2 regions of the Salinibacillus aidingensis genome follow, and region 1 is predicted to be linked to the other one. Evidence: predicted binding sites of a transcription regulator. Region 1 holds the regulator's gene; the other holds the start of a gene.
The links. The regulator Rex, encoded in region 1, represses fermentation and respiration genes when NADH is low (regulators of the CRP and FNR family bind a similar motif). The targets are predictions, from matches to a motif close to TTGTGAAATATTTCACAA.

Region 1 (10,762 bases):
GCCCTCCTTATATTTTAAATAGGTTATGATATTTCAAACGTTCCTCCGTGATATTAGCCGATGACAGCCAAAATATCACTTTCACGAAGAATTAAGTATTCATTACCTTCATATTTCACTTCTGTTCCCGCATATTTTGAGTAGACAACAATGTTTCCTTCAGCAACCTCAGGTGCAACACGTTCACCATTGTCGGTTACTCGACCGGAACCAACAGCTACTACTTTTCCTTCTTGTGGTTTTTCTTTTGCAGAATCTGGAAGTACAATTCCGCTTGAAGTTGTTTCTTCCTGCTCGACAACTTCAATGACAACACGATCACCTAGCGGCTTTAACATATCAGATACCCTCCTCAAATTCTTTTATTTTGATATTGTTAGCACTCTTTTTCAGTGAGTGCTAATTCCAATTATTATAATAATGAATTTCCTTCCACTTTGCAAGTAAATGAAATGATTTTTTTCTTATGAATTTTTCGTTTATAATAAGTAAAGAGTTCCATTCATTAAAACGATATACATACAACCCAAAAATCCTGCGTAAATATGGACAAGGATAAGGGTAAACGGTAAAACGTGCTGGTTACAAATCATTTTAATGTATGATCGAAATATGAAAAACTCTACTTTAGAGTATCCATGAAAGAATATGTTTAAACCTTTGAAAATATATTCTGTTTATAGAGAATTTCATAAAGGAATTTACGGAGAAGGAGTCGTCTTAATTGCCTAGAAGATACTGGTATGTTATTTTAACTTATGCTATTGGACAACTATCGGGAATCATCGGGGGACCACTGTTACGCAGTTTCGGGGTCCCGAGGGAAGATATCCCCGGCATATGGTCCATCATCATCTTCCCTATCATGACAATTATTGTTCTGCGATTATTAAAAACCGATATGCAAAAGGCGCGAAATCAGCGTTCCTTTCAAGCCGGTCGAATCATTTTATGGGTGATTGGCGGATTTTTCTTTGTCCTGTTTGCCAATTATTTAGCTGCCTATATTGAGATGGCCGTCGGTATTCAGCCTGGCTCAGAAAATACGGCTGATTTAGTGAATATAGCAAAAAGCTTTCCGTTATTTCTGATTGTAACGGCTATTTTGGCCCCTATATTGGAAGAAGTGATCTTCAGAAAAGTGATTTTTGGTTCCATTTATCAAAAATATAACTTTTTTATTGCTGCCATTATTTCTGCCCTGATTTTCGGAATACTACATGGAGAGCCTGAGCATATGTTAATCTATACATCTGTTGGTATGGTTTTTGCTTTTCTATATGTCAAAACAAAAACGATCCTTGTACCAATCCTTACACATATCTCCATTAACACGTTCGTTTTTATCATCAATTATTTAGTAACAGAAGAAGACCTGGAAAGATATCAGAAACAACTGGAAGAGCTCCAGACTATCTTAATCGGAGGCTAAACATTTATGAGAGCATCACCATTATTTATGTCCACCCTGTACTTGTTTATGGGGATTCTATTTACGTATATTGCAGCCCAGAGTGTTGAGGAAACCTTATGGAACTTCACTACCATTATTCTGGCTGTAGTGGCAACCTTTGATTTTGCTGTTGCCGTTCGCTTAATCAATCTTCATATAAAAATTAAGAACTCAAAAAATAATAATAACAAATAAAGTGAAACTTCCATCAGTGGGGGGGTTTTCTCCATCCCCACTGATGGTTAGTTGAACTTGTCAGGTTTTTACTGGCCGTTTATCCCCCTTAGTCTTGTTGGGTTACCCTCAAAACTTGAAGTGGGGGTATTACGGCCAGTTAATACGTGATAAAGAAGCTCCCCTTGCCTTTTCGAAACAAGGGGAGTTATGTATTAATGAGGATCCTCTGTTATGTCTTCCTCCAATGGATAGTGCTTTAAGAAATAAGCCAGCGATTGCAGTTCAATGGATAAATCAATATGATGAATGCGTATTTGAGGTGGAACCGTAATACGGGCGGGCGTAAAGTTTAAAATGCCCTCCACTCCACAATTTACAACGCGATCGGTAATCGGTTGTGCAGACTGTGCCGGTACAGTCAGAATAGCTATATTAATATCAGAACCGATTTTTTTCTCCATCTCATCAATATGATAAACCGGAACTCCCCCAACCCTGGTTCCTACTTTCTCAGGAGCGGCATCAAAGGCCATCTCGATTTTCGTATTATTATTTTTGGTGAAATTATAATTTAAAAAAGCTGTTCCTAAATTTCCCACTCCGATTAGGGCTACTTTCGTAAAAATATCCTGCTCCAGCGCCTCTCTGAAAAAGGAAAGCAAATAATTAATGTTGTAGCCATATCCCTTTTTTCCCAAAGCTCCAAAATAAGAAAAATCTCGACGTATGGTTGCTGAATCTACTTTAACCGCCTCACTTAATTCCTTTGAGGAAACACGGGATTTCCCCTGATTATGGAGGTTACTGATAAAACGATAATATAGTGGAAGCCTTTTCGCTGTTGCCTGCGGTATTTTGTGCTGATCATGATTCGCCATACTCATCCCCCTACTTATACTATAATGAAAAATAGACATTTCCTGAGTTGAAGAAATATTCCCCACTTCACGAAGTTTTTCTATATCTTGCTATCCTGCTTAATGATAAGATACACTTAACCAAGTTGAGGTGAATAAAAAATGATATTAATGCAGTTAAATAATATAGAAAAATATTTTGGCGCTGACCTTATTTTATCGAATATTAAATTAGAAGTACATAGCCAGGACAGGATTGCCATCGTAGGACGAAATGGAGCAGGAAAATCCACCTTGCTTAAAATTATGTCCGGAGAATACACGTACGATAAGGGCGAAATGATCAGGCCGAGGGATACCAGCATCGGCTATTTGGCTCAAAACACCGGACTGGAGTCATCATTAACGATATGGGAAGAGATGGAACAGGTTTTTTCCGAGCTCAAACAAAGAGAAAAGGAGCTCAGAAAACTGGAAGAACAAATGGCTGATCCAGATCTTTTGGAGGACCATTCCACTTACGAAGAGATTCTTGAAAGTTATGATGCAGAACAGGAGGAATTCAGGCGGCTTGGCGGCTTTGAATATGAAGCGGATATAAAAGCCGTCCTCAACGGATTGCAGTTTTCCAATGTGGATACATCCATCAGTGAACTGAGCGGTGGACAGAAAACAAGGCTTGCTCTCGGTAAGCTGCTTTTATCTAAACCTGATATCCTCATTTTGGACGAACCTACCAACCACCTGGATATCGGAACCCTTAATTGGCTTGAGCAATATCTGCAGAATTATCAGGGTGCAGTTGTCATTGTTTCCCACGATCGTTACTTTTTGGATAAAACGGTAAACGTAGTCTATGAGATTTCCTTTCAGACATCCAATCGATATACAGGAAACTACAGTGACTACCTTGTGCAAAAAGCCAAGGATTATGAGCAAAATGTAAAACAGTACGAAAAACAGCAGGCTGAAGTCAAAAGGTTAGAGGATTTTATCCAGAAAAATATTGTAAGGGCATCCACTACAAAACGCGCCCAGAGCCGACGGAAAAAGCTTGAAAAAATGGAGCTTATGGACAAACCAATGCTCGAAAATCAATCCGCCAAATTTTCCTTTGAAATTGAACGTCAAAGCGGAAATGATGTGTTAAAGCTTGAAGATTTATCGTTCCGCTATCATCCGGATAAACCTGACATTTTTCAGCATGTCAATCTCAGCATACATCGCGAGGATCGCATCGGGTTAGTCGGACCTAATGGAATCGGGAAATCTACTTTGCTTAAAACGATTATCGGGCAGCTGAATCCGCACCATGGGAACATTGCTTACGGAACCAATGTTCAAATTGGTTATTATGATCAGGAACAGACCAATCTTTCCAGTAACAAAACCGTTCTTGATGAATTGTGGGATGAATATCCGCTAAAACCTGAAAAAGAAATCCGGACCGTTTTAGGAAATTTCCTGTTTTCAGGAGACGATGTGTTAAAAACAATCCCTTCCCTGAGTGGTGGTGAGAAGGCACGTCTGGTTCTGGCAAAATTAATGCTGCAAAAGGCGAACTTCTTAATCATGGACGAGCCGACAAACCATCTGGATCTGGATAGTAAGGAAGTGCTTGAAGCAGCCTTAATGGACTTCCCAGGCACGATTCTGTTTGTTTCACATGACCGCTATTTTATTAACCGGATTGCAACCAAAATTGTAGAAATGTCAGAAGAGGGAACGAACCTTTATTTAGGCGATTACGATTACTACCTCATGAAAAAACAGGAAGAGAAAGAAATTGAAGAGCTTAACGCTGCTCAAGATGAAACCACTCATTCACAGGAAGACAAAAACCAGTTCCTGCAGGATAAAGCACAAAAACGGGAAATCAGAAAGCTGGAACGACGTGTGGAAGAGCTGGAGGGTCAAATTCATGAATTAGAAGGTAAGATAGAGGAAAATGAGCAGCACATGGTACAGCCGGAATTCTTAAAGGATCATGGAAAATTGCAGGACTTAACAAACGAAAATGAACAGATGAGCGCCAAACTGGATGAACTGATGGAAGAATGGACGAATCTTCAGGAGAAGCTGGCGGATATTTAGGAGCTGAACGACTTTTGTTCAGCTCCTTTTTACCTATATTGTAGTTATCAACAGTTATTCACAGACTTATGCACATATAACACGTGACAATATGCCCACTGAATGGACTTACCCACATTATCCACAGCTTTATGCTCGGTTATCCACAATTTTTACTCACATCCACAGGACTGCTATCATCGAATTTTGTCGATTCTATTCACATCACCAGATTTTATTTGTGGATAAAGTAAGCTTCCATCAGTGGGGGGGTATTACGGCCAGTTAATGCGTGATAAACAAAAGCCGATACCATGCCTTAATCTGGTACCGGCTTTTGTTTATCAATATCCTGTTTTGTTTATCCTTTTGTTACAGTGGAACGCTTCCTATATTTTTCAATACTTAAAGAGGGATTCGCATTTAAATCAAGCCCTGCCCGATGACCTTGCTCGTAGGCAATACTGGCAGCCGCCCCAATCATAGCTGCATTATCTGTACATAAATGCAGGGGCGGAATTAAAACCTCAACATCCTCATTGGTGAATTTTTCATGGAGTGCTTTCCGAAGACCCTGATTTGCAGCAACGCCTCCAGCTACAATTAATTGCTCCACCCCATACTCTTTCACTGCACGATAGGTCTTTGTCACTAACACATCCACCACACTCGCCTGGAAGCTCGCTGCCATATCCGCTGAAGAGACCTCTTCCCCTCTTTGCTGTGCATTATGGAGCGTATTCATTACGGCTGTTTTTAACCCACTAAAGCTGAAGTCATAGGTGTCCTCATTAATTAGGGCTCTTGTAAAAGGGAATCGCTCTTCTCCTTCCTGCGCCAGACGATCGATTTGAGGACCTCCAGGATAAGGCAGATTCAAGGTCTTTGCTACTTTATCGTAAGCTTCACCCGCTGCATCATCCCGGGTTTCCCCAATGACTTCAAATTGTCCATGCTCGTCCATTAAAATCAGCTCAGTGTGACCCCCTGATACGACCAAAGATAGTAAAGGAAATTCAAATTCTTTTAATAGTCGATTCGCGTAAATATGACCGGCAATGTGATGGACTCCAATCAGCGGCTTTTGATGAGCAAACGCCAAGGATTTAGCTGCAGACACTCCTATTAGCAATGCCCCTACAAGCCCCGGTCCTTCTGTTACCGCAATGGCATCCACGTCATCCATAGTAATACCTGCCTGCTTCAGGGTTTCTTCGAGTACGACGGTAATCTGTTCAATATGGTGACGTGAAGCAATTTCCGGTACAACACCGCCAAATCTCTTATGGCTTTCAATTTGCGAGGCCACAACATTCGATAATACTTCACGTCCATCTTTAATAATGGCCATGGCTGTCTCATCACAGCTAGTTTCAATTGCAAGAATTAACTGATGCTCATTTTCGCTCATAATTTCACCCACATTACAATTGCGTCTTCATGATTATCAATATAATAATTTTTTCGAATCCCTACTGGAACAAAGCCAAACTTCCGATACATTTTCTGTGCAATAATATTGGAGGTTCGTACCTCCAGTGACATTTCACGTGCTTGAAGGGCCCGCGCCTCATCCAATGCATATGAAAAAAGCTCCTGCCCATAGTTATTCCCTCTGTATTCCGGTAAAATAGCAATGTTTGTAATTTGCGCAGATTCATACACCACCCACAAACCACAGTAGCCAAAGGGAATTCCCTCATCTTCTATCACATAATAATGTGCAAATTTGTTCTGCTCCAATTCACTCTTAAAGGAGCCTTCATCCCATGGAGTATTAAAGGTTTTTTGCTCAATGTTTATGATCTGATGAAGATCACTTATCCTCATTGGTCGAATCGAGACATCACTCATGGCTTCTCTTCTCCTGATTTTTTTCTAACCATTTCGCCTCAGCCTCAGCCAGCCTCAAATAATTCGGAGTCAAAGCATGTACATCTTCTGCTGCTTTCGTTTGGGCTATTTGAGCCAGTGCTGATGCCCGTGGCACTGCTAAAAAGTCTGGCGGAAATTCCGCTTGTTCCCCCAATACAGCTTTAATATTGTCTTTATGTATATGCAAATCATTGCTGATAAATAAAATGGGTTCATCCTGCTTCTTTAAGTCCTCCAGCCAATCCGTAAATAAAACATTTTCTTCATCTCTGACAGCTGTTAACTGACGATTTTCATTTTTGTACAGGCCTGCGTACACTCGACCTCGTCTAGCATCAAAAAAGGAGCATATCCTCCCGTTAAAATACAAGCCATTAAATGCTGCCATTTCCAGGCTGGATACAGCAATAATTGGAATATTCAAGCTGTAAGCGAGGGATTTCGCTGTTGTTACTCCTATTCTCACTCCAGTAAACGAACCAGGACCGTGTGCAACCACAATTTGATCAAGATCAGCTGGAGTCATTTTTGCCTCTTTCATAGCTTCATCGATGGCCGGCATCAGACGTACAGAATGATTACGCTTCACATTCGTTGTGATTTCGGCAACTATTTGCTGATTGTCCAATACGGCGACACTCATCACCTGATTGGATGTGTCCATTGCTAGTACCTTCATTCCACTAACTCCCTGCACAGTTTTTCAAATCTTTCTCCTATGGGATTTAACTCAATGACTCTCCCATCATCCTCTGTATAACGAATCTGAATGTTGATATACTCTTCTGGTAATTCCTCTTTAATAAATTTCGCCCACTCAACAACGGTTATTCCATCACCCTCAAAATATTCATCAAAACCCAAATCCTCTTCATGATCCTCTAATCGATAAGCATCAATATGATATAAAGGATAAACACCCTCATACTCTTTTATAATAGTAAAAGTAGGGCTATTGACCGTTCGTTTAATATTAAGACCTTTTGCCAATCCTTTGGTAAAAGTTGTTTTCCCGGCTCCAAGGTTTCCTTCTAATGTAATCACGTCACCAGGCTGTAATTGTTTTGCTAAACGGCTGGCAAATGCCATGGTCTCATCGGCACTTTTTGAACGAATTTGATACGGATTCATGTATATCACCTATCTCATTGTAAATGAACATAGCCCGACTTAGACAGTTTCTCTCTGCGTCCATCTGAGCATAAAATTACACAAGGATTTTCTGTTGATGGTTTGACTGTTCCAATTTTAGTCACCTTAGTGTTCGTCTGTTCAGCCGCGGCCTGTATCCTTGGCCAATCATCTTCTGAAACTGTACCAAGCAATTCAAAATCCTCTCCACCCGAGAGCACCCATTTTTTGTGGTCTTTCAATGTATGGTCCTTAATTTCCGGCCGTACAGGCAGGTCTCCAAAGTTTATCTCAATGTCGATCCCCGAAGCCTGAGCTATTTCATTGGCTTCACTGGCAATTCCATCACTGATATCATTTAAACATACCCGCTTTAAAGGCTGCAGGGCCTGAGCAAAGGGAACCCTTGGCTGCGGCATTTGATGTCGCTTGATAAATGGGTTATCTGTGCTTTTACCCCGTTCCAGTAATAAATGAAGGCCATATGCTGAATCACCAAGGTATCCTGTGGCAAATACATAATCACCCTCGCGAGCCTGGCTTCTGTATCTTGCGTAACCCTTTGGAACATATCCATAAACCGTCACGGTTACCACAAACTGATGACCTGAAACAGTATCACCCCCGATTAAATCCATTTGATGCTCCCGGGCATGATCCTGCATACCTGCATATATTTCTTGCAGCTGCTGTTTCGACCAGTCTTTTGGAATCACAATAGAAACCATGTAATAAGCCGGATCACACCCCATTGCTGCCAAATCACTTATATTAGCAGCTAATACTCTGTAACCAATATGATAGGGGGTCATGGTAGCTAAACGAAAGTGGATATCTTCTACCATTGTATCCGAAGCTGTAATCATATCAAACCCATTTACAGGCCGGACAACAGCAGCATCGTCTCCTATACCTTTAATAATAGAAGACTGGCGATAATATTTCTGCATGATGGAATCAATAAATGAAAACTCATCCATTTTCAAAGTCTCCTTAAAAGCAACCTTTTAATCCTTATAATAGCAGAAAAGGGAAGGATTCCAAAAGACAAACATGAGACAGACGACTTTATTATGTAAACGACGTACAGAAACAATAGTTCATATTGCATTATAAAAACCTTAGGATTATCCTAAGGTTTGTGTATACGTAAGTTTTTATGTAATTATATTTTTAATTAATGGCGGTCCGGACGGGACTCGAACCCGCGACCTCCTGCGTGACAGGCAGGCATTCTAACCAGCTGAACTACCGGACCATTGGTTGCACCCTAAAGGGCACTACTAATTTCATCTCGCATTGAAGATTATCAATGTAGTTTGGATAAGTATTTTGGTTGCGGGGGCAAGATTTGAACTTGCGACCTTCGGGTTATGAGCCCGACGAGCTACCAGACTGCTCCACCCCGCGATAGTGTTGTGAAATCACAACTATAATATTTTAACCCAAGCCCAGCAACGTCCTACTCTCGCAGGGGAAGAACCCCAACTACCATCGGCGCTGGAGAGCTTAACTACTGTGTTCGGAATGGGAACAGGTGTGACCTCTCCGCCATCACCACTGGACTTTGGCATGGTCGTTCTGCTTTGCTCATATGACATGAGTGCTCTTAGCAGAACTTCCTTATCATTATTCATTTCAGGTGACTAGCACCTTCAAAACTAGATAAGAAAGGCAATCATGTGAGCAGACATTGGTTTGTTAGTCCGCCTGCGCTTTTCGTGTCGTCCAGCACCGGCTCCTAGGTCCAGGCTGATATAAGCCAAAGCCATTCCGTGGCAAAAACATGTCACTCCGTGTCTTCTGCTTATGCAGTCGTACCTAAGCGCTCGCCTACGCTTTTCGTATAAGTTAAGTCCTCGATTGATTAGTATCCGTCAGCTGCACGTGTCACCACGCTTCCACCTCGGACCTATCTACCTCATCGTCTCTGAGGAATCTTACTCATTTAAAATGATGGGAAATCTCATCTTGAGGGGGGCTTCATGCTTAGATGCTTTCAGCACTTATCCCTTCCACACGTAGCTACCCAGCCGTGCTCCTGGCGGAACAACTGGTACACCAGCGGTGTGTCCATCCCGGTCCTCTCGTACTAAGGACAGCTCCTCTCAAATTTCCAACGCCCACGACGGATAGGGACCGAACTGTCTCACGACGTTCTGAACCCAGCTCGCGTACCGCTTTAATGGGCGAACAGCCCAACCCTTGGGACCGACTACAGCCCCAGGATGCGATGAGCCGACATCGAGGTGCCAAACCTCCCCGTCGATGTGGACTCTTGGGGGAGATAAGCCTGTTATCCCCGGGGTAGCTTTTATCCGTTGAGCGACGGCCCTTCCATTCGGTACCGCCGGATCACTAAGCCCGACTTTCGTCCCTGCTCGACTTGTAGGTCTCGCAGTCAAGCTCCCTTCTGCCTTTACACTCTGCGAATGATTTCCAACCATTCTGAGGGAACCTTTGGGCGCCTCCGTTACTCTTTAGGAGGCGACCGCCCCAGTCAAACTGCCCACCTGACACTGTCTCCGAACCGGATCACGGTTCTGGGTTAGAATGTCCGTACAGCCAGGGTGGTATCCCACCAGCGCCTCCACCGAAGCTAGCGCTCCGGTTTCGATGGCTCCCACCTATCCTGTACAAGCTGTACCAACATTCAATATCAGGCTACAGTAAAGCTCCACGGGGTCTTTCCGTCCTGTCGCGGGTAATGCGCATCTTCACGCATAGTATAATTTCACCGGGTCTCTCGTTGAGACAGTGCCCAAGTCGTTGCACCTTTCGTGCGGGTCGGAACTTACCCGACAAGGAATTTCGCTACCTTAGGACCGTTATAGTTACGGCCGCCGTTTACTGGGGCTTCGATTCAGAGCTTCGCCCAAAGGGCTAACTCATCCTCTTAACCTTCCAGCACCGGGCAGGTGTCAGCCCCTATACTTCGCCTTTCGGCTTCGCAGAGACCTGTGTTTTTGATAAACAGTCGCTTGGGCCTTTTCACTGCGGCTCATCCAGACCGAAGCCTGAACGAGCACCCCTTCTCCCGAAGTTACGGGGTCATTTTGCCGAGTTCCTTAACGAGAGTTATCCCGCTCACCTTAGGATTCTCTCCTCGCCTACCTGTGTCGGTTTGCGGTACGGGCACCCTCATCCTCACGAGAGGCTTTTCTTGGCAGTGTGAAATCAGGAACTTCGGTACTCT
Region 2 (10,762 bases), 120 kb from region 1:
AATCCTTTTGCTCAACTTGTACACGCGGCCGCCTCTCTGCGGATGGGAAATTCTTCACCTGTTTATTTGCAACGGATGGTCTGAATCTGAAAGAATTGCTCAGAACTGGTGCCACCGATGACGAAATTATTTCAGCTTTCACCCCAACCTGGGAAAACCGTACAGACCGTTATTCTGATGAACGTACAGAAGAAAGTGTGAAAAACAGGCCTAAAATAGAAATGTCTTATATTGGCGGATAAGCATTTTCACTTCGCTATCTCTTTCATCAATGTTTTTTCACAAAACTTATCGACAAGTTCTATCCTCCTTTGATAGTCTATAGTAGGAAGAAAACGTTTTCTGAATAATGCTTACATCAATAGACAAAGGGTAGGGAGTTTACTTATGAAGAGATTAGTCATACTAGGTGGAGGCTACGGGGGAATGAAAATTGTTCATCAGCTGTTAACGAGCGGGTTTCCCCATGACGTGGAAATTATTCTGGTCGATCGGAATCCGTATCACTCACTAAAGACTGAGTTTTATGCGATAGCAGCCGGAACAACAGCTGATAAGGATGTACGTATTGAATTCCCTCATCATGAACAGATTCGTTATGTTTTTGGAGAAGTTACTACGATTGATACAGAAAATCAGTTGGTAAAAATGGGGGATGAACCTGATGTTTCCTATGATTACTTAGTCATTGGATTGGGTTGTGAGGACAACTATCATGGAATTGAAGGGGCAGAGGCGTATACCGAAAGTGTCCAGACAATAGCAAAAGCCAGAAAAGCTGGTTCAGCCATCGGAAATCTGGATGCGCATTCGAAAGTAACCATTGTTGGTGCCGGCTTAAGCGGAATTGAAGTAGCTTCAGAGGTCCGTGAGAGCAGACCGGATTTAACAGTCCGTTTATTGGACCGGGGTTCATCTGTCCTAAAAGCCTTTGACGAAAAAATCCAAAGGTACGTAGAAGACTGGTTTGCTAAAAATGATGTCGAAGTGGTTCATCATGCCAACGTGGAATATGTGGAAAAAGGCCAGGTCTGTAATAATGGCAGTTGTTTTGACAGTGATGTAACGATTTGGACAGCAGGTGTTAAACCCAATCACATCATTGAGGAAATTCCCTTTGAAAAAGACGAACAGGGAAAAATCATATTAAATGAATTTTATCAGGTGCCCAGTCAAACAAATGTTTATGTGGTAGGTGACTGTGCCTCATCGGTCCATTCTCCAAGTGCACAGCTGGCAGGTCAGCAGGGGGAAAAAATTGGAGATGTCTTAACGGATGTATTGCAGGATACAGAGCCTGATGTTCCTTCAGAAGTTAAATTAAAAGGGAAGCTTGGCTCATTAGGCAAATCGGATGGGTTTGGCAGCATGTTTAACCAGCCTTTTACCGGTTTTCTGCCACGCCTGGCTAAAACAGGAGTACTCTGGTTAAGCAAAAGACACTAAAAAAGCCTTGTCATTGTCGAGTTTCATTTCGACAGTGACAAGGCTTTTGTTGTAGAAGCGACGGCCGGCTTCAGCACCCTATTCCTGGCTGGACAAACGGGCGCTTCCGCCTATGCTTTTAAAATCGCTCGGTTATGGTTGTGGCTTGTCTGGATGTTTCCTCCATTAATTCTGACAGCTTTTGATGGTCATTGGATAAAGTATCAACGGTTGCATTCATTTCTTCTAAGCTGGCGGATGTCTGTTCAATAATAGCAGCCAGATCATTTGTGGAACGTTCTACGCCATTGGATTGATTTTCAACCATCTCTGCCAGCTCGGTAAAGCTCTTTAACCCATGAGTTAAGTTCTGCAGGGTTCTGGTAATATGTTCAAAATAGCCTGTGACATCATTTGTAGAGGAAACACTGTCTTTAATTGTTTCTTCACTTTGTCCCATCTTGTTAATGGCTTCCTGATTACTCTTATTTAATTCTACAAGATTTTTAGTGATTTTTTCCGTCGTCTGGCCTGTGACATCAGCCAACTTTCGAATTTCATCAGCTACAACAGCAAAGCCTGATCCAGCTTCACCTGCCCGCGCGGCTTCAATTGATGCATTTAAGGCAAGCAGGTTGGTCTGCTCTGTAATATCCTTGATCGAATCCGCGAATGTATTTGTTTCCTCAATTTTTTCAGTTAAAACGCCAAATGTCTCATTTAAGGATTGAATAATTTTTTCCAGGTTATAAATATGGCTGGATAAGGTTTCAATTCTATCCTGACCATCGTAGGCGAGATTCTTGGCTTCATTTGATTCCTCGTATAGTGATGTGGATGTTTGATAGACCTCCTGAGCACTTGATCGGGTACCTTTTGTGCTTTCGGCAATTTCAGATATTTGTTCCGTTTGAGATTGACTTCCCAGGGATATTTCATGAATTGTGGAAGCCATTTCCTTCTGGGCACTTAAATTTGTTTGTAAATGCTCGTTGGCTGATTCAATATTTTCTGTAATGGACGAGACACTGTCTTCCAACTGGGTCTTTTGCTCTTCCTTCCGTTTAGTCTCTTCTTCTGATTGAATCAGTAACTCCTCAATTTTTTTATCCTGCTGATTGGATAGATGAATGATGACGTAGAAAATCACACCCATTAATAGATAAACCAGCATATAGGTAGGGAAGATGGCTTTGATGACTTCCTGCTCCGGAGCAGCCATCACCAGATTCGCAATGACGGTAATAAGTCCTAATATAAACCCTTGAAGAAAGATTTTTGTATGTAAATGAATCGCTGAATATACGGTAAGAAATAATAAAATAACCATAACATCCAGGGTACTGCTATCAAAAATAATGCTGACTAAACAAAATAAGTAAACGATCCAAATAAAAATGGACGGTAAAATATTAGGCTTTTTAAGTGCCTTCTGAAGGATGAAATAAGAAAGCCATAAACAAAGCAGCTCTGTACTGTAGATCCCGGTGTTAAAACCTTCTCCCTGTATAATGGATAGTGTCAAGGCGGCGACAAGAGAGATTGACATGGTGACAACCATTAAAGTGTTCTTTTTGAATGTATTGCTCTTACGCATATGTTCTATACTGCTCATCATATTCCCCCTGATCTTGTTGAAAATTGTCAACTATGTATTTACGTCCTATTATATGTCTTTTTCCTCTTTTTGTCATACCAATATATGTAAAACTGGTTATCTTTAATAAAATTTATAAAAAGTTTGACGTTTTTGTGAACATTGTGAATAATATATAGTATAAGGGGGTTGGGAAAATGAACACCAATCAAAGGATATTGAATGCTGTAAAACTTACAGGCGGGTTGATTCTGTTAGCCGGAATTGTATTATTTGCTATCGGACTGTTTGAAAGCCATTACAGTATTCTGGTTTCTATTGGAACGGGAACCATTATAGGGGCCGTGTTTATTTTTCTAATGGGAGTTTTTCTTGTGATATCAGAGGAAATAGTGGAGAAAAAATCAAGCAGAGCAGAAAACATGAAGAAGATTTAAAAAGGAGAGCGCCTTTTGACGCTCTCTTTTAATCTTTAAATATATCCCCAGGCAAGGGCGAGCAAGGAGCCGAATATCGTTACTAATGCAATGATCAGCCCATAGTAGATGTTTGTATAAATGGCTCCTTTATCCTTTGATTCTCCAGCATGCATAAACACAACCAGCTGAAGAGCGGCCTGAGCAAATGCTGTAATAAGCAGAATCGTTAAACCGACTGTAAATGAAACATCGTAAAAGTAAACCAGCAGAGCCACAATTGTAAGGATTAATGACCCTGCAAAACCCATGACATGTTTACGTGGAAATAGTTCTTTCATCTTACATCATTCCTTTCAGGTAGACGAAGCTGAAAATAAAGATCCATACGACGTCTAAGAAATGCCAGTAAAGAGAAAATATGAATGATTTATTGGTCGTCTCTGGTGTTAAGCCACGTTTTTTAATTTGCATCATAATGAATATCCCCCAGAATAATCCAAAGGTTACGTGGGCTCCGTGAGTTCCCAATGTTGTAAGCAGAATCGATGTGAAACCACTGGTCTGCAGTGATGCCCCTTCATGTACATAATGGGTAAATTCATAGATTTCCAGCCCAAGGAAACAGACCCCTAAGAGAAGGGTGATTGCGAAAAAGGCTTGCATCGCTTTCTGTCTGCCTAATCGCATAGCATGCACACCCAGGCCAATGGTGAAACTGCTTGTTAATAGAATAAAGGTTTCAAGCATAATCGGTGTAATAGTGAAAATTTCCTCCCCGGATGGTCCACTTCCTGTTCGGTTTTCAAGCAGGAAGTAGGACGCAAAAAGGGTAGCAAACAGCATAATTTCTGCACCGATAAAGATCCAAAAGCCTAATATATTAAGGTTGTTTTGTTCTGTACTATATTCAAGAGGCTGCGTTTTTTCTATACTCATGATTTAGCACCCCCTAATTTTTCTTCGGTCTCTTTAATATGATCCACCGACAGATGGTGCCCATGATCCTGCTCCAGGGAACGGTGAGCCATACAGCCAAATATACCAATGGCCGAAATAATCGCCAGAATCCATAAGCTGAATACCATCGCAAAACCGAATACAAAGAAGAAAGCACTCATGATAAACGGAACACCGCTGTTATTTGGCATGTGAATTTCTTCGTATTTTCCTTTAAACAGGTTTCCGTTGTTCTTCTTGTGATTCCAGAATGCGTCACGAGTGGTAACCTCTGGTGTAACCGCGAAATTATATTCCGGAACCGGGCTGTGTGTTGCCCATTCTAAGGAACGTGCATTCCAAGGATCTGCAGGTATATCTCTGGATGCATATCGTGTACTGTAGTAAATGTTGTAAACGATAATCACAAACCCTATAGCCAGCATAATGGCTCCAACAAAGGCAATCATGTTCCAAATACCGAATCCAGTTGCTTCGGAATAGGTGTACATCCGGCGTGCCTGACCGTCAAGACCTGAAATAAACATCGGGAAGAAGGCGACACAGGTACCAATTCCGATCAACCATGCTGCCCATTTTCCGAGTTTTTCGTTCAGCATGAAGCCAAACATCTTTGGCCACCAGTACGTGAGGCCAGCAAGCATAGCGAATACAACACCTGGAATAATCACTAAGTGGAAGTGAGCAACAAGGAACATCGTATTATGATACTGATAGTCAGCAGCTGACATCGCCAGCATAACCCCTGTTACACCACCAATGGTAAAGATCGGAATAAACAGCAGGGAATATAGCATCGGTGTTGTAATCCGTATCTTCCCTTTCCATAGCGTAAATAACCAGTTAAAGATTTTAATTCCTGTTGGTACAGCAATCGCCATCGTTGTAATGGAGAAAATACTGTTGACCAACGCGCCCTGCCCCATCGTAAAGAAGTGGTGAACCCATACAAGGAAAGACAGCAGGGAAATGATCACCATTGAGGCAACCATTGATTTATAGCCATAAAGATTTCGGCCTGAAAATGTTGGGATGACCTCACTATAGACACCGAAAGCAGGCAGAATCAGAATATAAACTTCAGGATGTCCCCAAACCCAGAACAGGTTGGCCCAAAGCATATCCATACCACCGTTTCCGGTTGTAAAGAAGTGAGTCGCAAACAGACGATCCATAGTTCCCATCGCCAGAGCTACTGTTAACACTGGGAAGGCAAACACAATAATGATATTGGTAATAAGCGCTGACCAGGTAAACATTGGCATTTTCATAAGGGTCATGCCAGGTGCTCTCATTTTCAGGATGGTGGCAATAAAGTTAATTCCGGTCATCAGCGTTCCTATACCGGATATTTGAATCGCAATCATATAGTAGTTGGTTCCAACAGACTTACTAAATTCATTTCCAGCCAGAGGGAAGTAAGAAGTCCAGCCTGCATCAGGTGAGCCCCCAACTATGAATGAAATGTTAAATAGCATCGCTCCCATAAAGAATAACCAGAAGCTCAAAGCGTTTAATCTTGGGAAAGCAACGTCCCGGGCCCCAATTTGTAAGGGCACAACGTAGTTCATTAGGGCAATGATAAAAGGCATTGCCATAAAGAAGATCATGACAACTCCATGTGTTGAAAAGATCTCATTATAATGCTGGGAGTCCAGCAATGTATTATCGGGTACTGCGAGCTGAGCACGCATCATAATAGCGTCCACGCCACCACGGAATAACATGAGTATGGCAGAAATTAAATACATAATCCCAATACGTTTATGGTCAACCGTTGTCAGCCATTCGCGCCATAGATATCCCCATTTTTTAAAATAGGTCAGACCTACGATAATGGCAATGGTGGTAAGGACAATCGCTACCATCGCTGCATAAATTGCAGGACTGGGATGAGGTATGGCAAATCGTTCAAAAAACTCCATCCTGATTGCTCCTTTCAGTAAATGTCATGAATGTGTTTTTCGGTATAAATGAATCTCGTAAACTTTGAAAACAAAAATCTATCGTAAATCTATTCATTCGTGTTCATATTCTTACTGTCGTGATTCTCTTCCTTCATTGATGAACCATGCTTTTCAGGAGGCGGCATAAAGTCTAAATGTGTGCCTTTAAATGTCAATTGACCTAAATGACCCGGCTCCAGCAGTTCATTAAACCGTTTTTCTGTAATCGGTTCAGCTGTCTGTTTTACCTCATCTACCCACTCATCAAATTCCTTTGGTGGAACAGCCTTTACGTTAAATGTATTTTCGGCAAAGCCTTTACCACTGAAGTTTGCATTTCGTCCCATATATTCACCGGGAACATCAGCAGCTAAGTGTAAAGTAGTAATCATATCGGCCATAGCGTATTTTTGCCCGCCTAATTGCGGAATCCAAAAGCTTGTAATCGGACCATAAGAGTAAAGTTTGAATTCTAATGGTCGATCAGTTGGAACATATAAGTAATTGACCGTTTCGATATCCTGCTCCGGATAACTGAAATGCCATTTCCAGTTTGAAGATGATGCATAGATAACTAACGGTTCTTTATCTTCATATCCTTCTGGGGTGGATTCTACGGCATAGTTACTTTGAACCGAAACAAAGGAGAGAAATGTCACAATTAAAATAGGAACAACGACTACAATGGTCTCAACAATCGGATTTCCTTCGATGTGAGGTGGTTCATAATCATCCGGCTGTTTAGAAGCGCGATATTTTAAAAGGATAAAGGTCAGAATCCCAAATACGACAACCACAATGACTGACATGAGAACGATGGATAGTTTAATCACATCCGCCTGCGTTTCAGCTTGTGGTCCTTTAGGATCTAAAACGAGTAAATCACAGCCTGATAATATCGTAAAAGCAGTAAATACAATGGATAGGAAAGCCCATTTCATTTTCATGCAGGTACCCCTTTCTATTAAAAGTGAATCAATGGACTTGATTTAAGAAGGTGTGATACTTATCACTATCTCTATAGTGTTAATGTTATTTTAGCGGTATGGTATTTCTCAAGAAAAAGTGATGCATTTCACAAAAAGTTCATAAGAAATCAACGAATTTGTGACGGATATGATAAAAGTGTGACAAATCGGGCTTTAATATTTCGTCTATTCAAACTTGTCCACCATATTATGTGGGGCGTATCGACAATGGAGCGAAAAAAGCATACCCGTTTATGGGTATGCTTTAACGATACTGTTCTTCAATGAGCAGGGACAGTTCTTCCCAGCGTTCCATCGCTTTTTCCAGTTTTTCTTTTGTTTCCTGTTGTTCCTCGAATAAATGCTGAGCTTTTTCAACATCACTGCCGGCCTGCTCAATTTCAGCTTGTAATTCCTCTATCCGTTCTTCCAATTCAGTAATGTGGTCTTCTATGGTTCCCCATTCTTTCTGTTCATGATAGGAAAGCTTTTTCCGTTTCTGCTTTTGCGGCTTTTGGTTTTTTTCCTCTTTGTGCAGCTCTTTTTTCTGCTGTTCCTCATGCTGTTTTTCTTCTTTTTTTACGTCCATATATTCTGAATAGCTTCCATAATAAATACGTATTTGTCCATTTTCTTCAAAAGACAGCAGACGATTTACTGTACGATCAAGGAAATAGCGGTCGTGGGATACGGTTATGACAACCCCCGGGAATTCATCCAGATAATTTTCAAGAATGGATAAAGTCTGGATATCCAGATCGTTGGTTGGTTCATCTAAGAATAATACATTCGGCTCTTTCATGAGTATACTTAATAAATAGAGCCGGCGCCGTTCCCCTCCGGATAGCCGGTAAATATAGGTCCACTGCATACTCCTTGGGAACAGGAAGCGTTCCAGCATTTGCTCCGCAGTAATGTAATCCCCGTTGGAGGTTCGGATTACCTCAGCGCTTTGCTTAATATATTCAATGACTCGCAGGTTTTCATCCAGTTCCAGACTTTCCTGGGTGTAATAGCCGATCTTAACGGTTTTTCCAATATCAATATAGCCATCATCGGGCTGTATGCGACCAGCCATCATATTGAGCAGGGTCGTTTTTCCACTTCCATTAGGACCGATAATTCCGATTCGGTCCTTTGGTGTAATGAGAAAACTGAAGTCCTTTAACAGCGGTCGATCTTCAAACTGTTTTGAAACGGATTCTAATTCGATGACCTGTTTTCCCAATCTTGAGGTGCTGAGTTCTATATCAAACGTTTGATTGGTTTGCTGGGGAGTCTGATTTTTCAACTCCTCGACCCTTTGTTTACGTGCTTTTTGTTTCGTGGAACGGGCTTTCGCTCCCCGGCGCAGCCATGCAAGCTCATGTCTAAGTGTATTTTGCCGTTTTTGTTCATTGATTTGGGCCTGCTCTTCTCGTTCGGCTTTCTTTTCCAGAAAGACTTCGTAGTTTCCTTCGTATTGGTATAAGTTGCCTTGATCCAGCTCAAAAATCTGATTGGTCACACGATTAAGGAAATAGCGGTCGTGGGTAACAAGAATGAGAGCCCCTTCGTAGTGGGACAAATATTCCTCCAGCCATTCGATGGTTTCATTATCTAAATGGTTGGTTGGCTCATCCATGATCAGAATATCTGCTGGCTGAATCAGGGATTTGGCAATGGCCACTCGTTTTTTCTGTCCCCCGGATAAGGCGTGTACCGGATGGGAGAAGGTCGTGATTCCCAGACGTGTCAGGACGGTTTTGGCCAGTGCATTAGCATCCCAGGCATTGTCTTCGTCCATCTTTTGCTGAGCAGCCAAAAGCTGCTCCTGTTTTTGTGGGCTTTGAGGATCTGCATTTAAGTGAGCTAATGCTCTCTCATAGTTGCGCATGGTCTCCATGATTTGGGAGTTTCCGGCATAAATATACTCCAGCACAGTTTCGGAGCCATCAAATTCAGGGTTTTGCGGTAAGTATTCAATATGAAAGTGCTTAGCATGGTCAACCTGTCCTTCTTCAGCTGAATCCAGTCCCGCAATGACTTTAAGAAGCGTAGATTTTCCTGTACCATTGACCCCGATCAAACCAATCCGGTCATTTTCCTCAACTGTAAAAGAAATATGATCAAATAACACCTTTTCTCCATATGTTTTCGTTAAATTCTCTATGTTTAATAAACTCATTGGTGCCTGTCACCACCCGAAATTTGTCGAATTATTTAGTGTCTATAAACTAACATGAATAGTATATCATTTAAAGGAAGAGGGGTGGAATAAAAGGGCTAATAATTTAATTCACAAATACTACTGGATCTGAACGGGTTGTTCATGTGTATATTCAAATTCAAAATCATTTCCCATGTTATCAGGCTGTTTTGTATGATAATGATAGGATACACCGATTCCTTTTTTTATAACATATTCTTCTTCATAACGATTATTGGGATAGCCCTCTATTCCATTTATAAAGGATGAAACTCGAATTTCATCGTCCTTTTTATCTGTAATTTCCGAGGTCATAGAATAGGTTTCTCCATCGATTGAGACTTCCTGTTCCCAGGCGGAGCCCTTTTGCACATGATATGGAAGGATCATGCGGGTCGGAGCGATGCCATAAGGAAATGGGAAGATGTTTTCTGTGGAATTTGTTGCCGGATCATGGACTTGATAGACTCTTCCATCTCTTACAAGATAGCTAATAAAAAAGAATGGTGATCCTGCACTCGCTGGGTCTTCTACTTGAACATAATTCTCAAAGAGGGACTCGTGAGTTTCAGGCTCTGATGCTTGTTGAACCTGTACAGCACCATGGGAATATTCAAAGAGTCCGGAATAAATGATTCCTTCTTTATCCTTGATATCAAACCAATCCTGTAACTGTTTATTCTTCGTTTTTGTAAGAACATAATAGAGAAGGGATAATTCATTTTCGTTTAACTGATCCGACGAATGATCGAGCTTCTGTATATCAGAAAAGCCAAGGTCGGTCAAATCCTCTTGCACGACATTCTGAGTCTCTCTGTCTATTGATTGATAAGCCTTGTAAGTTTCTTTTAAAGACACTGGCTGCAATAGGTTAGGTTCCATTTGCGTATAAAAGTCATCGGGCCTTTCTAAGTGCTTATAAGCCGGAACTTTAATGCCTGAGTTTTTATGCTGATTCTGCGCTGGTGATGTGTCTATTTCCTTTTCTTCTTCTTCTGAGTTTATTTTCTCCTCTTCTCCCTGATTGTCTGGTGGATTAGATATAGTCTGACCATTCTGAGAGTTGGACTTAGCACCATCCTCACAAGCGGTCAATAGTAAACTGAATAGAAACAGGCCAGCCATAAACCTTTTTTTTAAAATCATCACGATATTCAAATCCTCCATTTCTTAACAATGAACCTTCCCTAACAAAAATAAAGTAAAACTTCCATCAGTGGGGGGATTACGGCCAGTTCATGCGTGATAAATTTATGACATGA

Region 2: a site for Rex is predicted at 7,408-7,425, ahead of qoxA (cytochrome aa3 quinol oxidase subunit II). Genes of this name have one in related genera too.

Annotation. Positions count from the first base shown of each region.
Region 1 is NZ_AP043759.1:244,284-255,045, reverse strand. It holds gene groES (co-chaperone GroES) at 54-338, opposite strand; gene ACZ5OK_RS01525 (CPBP family intramembrane glutamic endopeptidase) at 725-1,432, shown strand; gene ACZ5OK_RS01520 (YdiK family protein) at 1,439-1,648, shown strand; gene ACZ5OK_RS01515 (redox-sensing transcriptional repressor Rex) at 1,843-2,508, opposite strand; gene ACZ5OK_RS01510 (ABC-F family ATP-binding cassette domain-containing protein) at 2,650-4,581, shown strand; gene tsaD (tRNA (adenosine(37)-N6)-threonylcarbamoyltransferase complex transferase subunit TsaD) at 4,922-5,971, opposite strand; gene rimI (ribosomal protein S18-alanine N-acetyltransferase) at 5,968-6,414, opposite strand; gene tsaB (tRNA (adenosine(37)-N6)-threonylcarbamoyltransferase complex dimerization subunit type 1 TsaB) at 6,407-7,114, opposite strand; gene tsaE (tRNA (adenosine(37)-N6)-threonylcarbamoyltransferase complex ATPase subunit type 1 TsaE) at 7,111-7,566, opposite strand; gene thiL (thiamine-phosphate kinase) at 7,581-8,546, opposite strand; tRNA gene ACZ5OK_RS01480 (tRNA-Asp) at 8,748-8,824, opposite strand; tRNA gene ACZ5OK_RS01475 (tRNA-Met) at 8,900-8,976, opposite strand; rRNA gene rrf (5S ribosomal RNA) at 9,016-9,131, opposite strand; rRNA gene ACZ5OK_RS01465 (23S ribosomal RNA) at 9,414-10,762, opposite strand, start outside.
Region 2 is NZ_AP043759.1:125,040-135,801, forward strand. It holds gene moaA (GTP 3',8-cyclase MoaA) at 1-242, shown strand, start outside; gene ACZ5OK_RS00755 (NAD(P)/FAD-dependent oxidoreductase) at 388-1,446, shown strand; gene ACZ5OK_RS00760 (methyl-accepting chemotaxis protein) at 1,565-3,022, opposite strand; gene ACZ5OK_RS00765 (hypothetical protein) at 3,220-3,459, shown strand; gene qoxD (cytochrome aa3 quinol oxidase subunit IV) at 3,495-3,779, opposite strand; gene qoxC (cytochrome aa3 quinol oxidase subunit III) at 3,781-4,377, opposite strand; gene qoxB (cytochrome aa3 quinol oxidase subunit I) at 4,374-6,323, opposite strand; gene qoxA (cytochrome aa3 quinol oxidase subunit II) at 6,413-7,291, opposite strand; gene ACZ5OK_RS00790 (ABC transporter ATP-binding protein) at 7,578-9,479, opposite strand; gene ACZ5OK_RS00795 (hypothetical protein) at 9,600-10,649, opposite strand.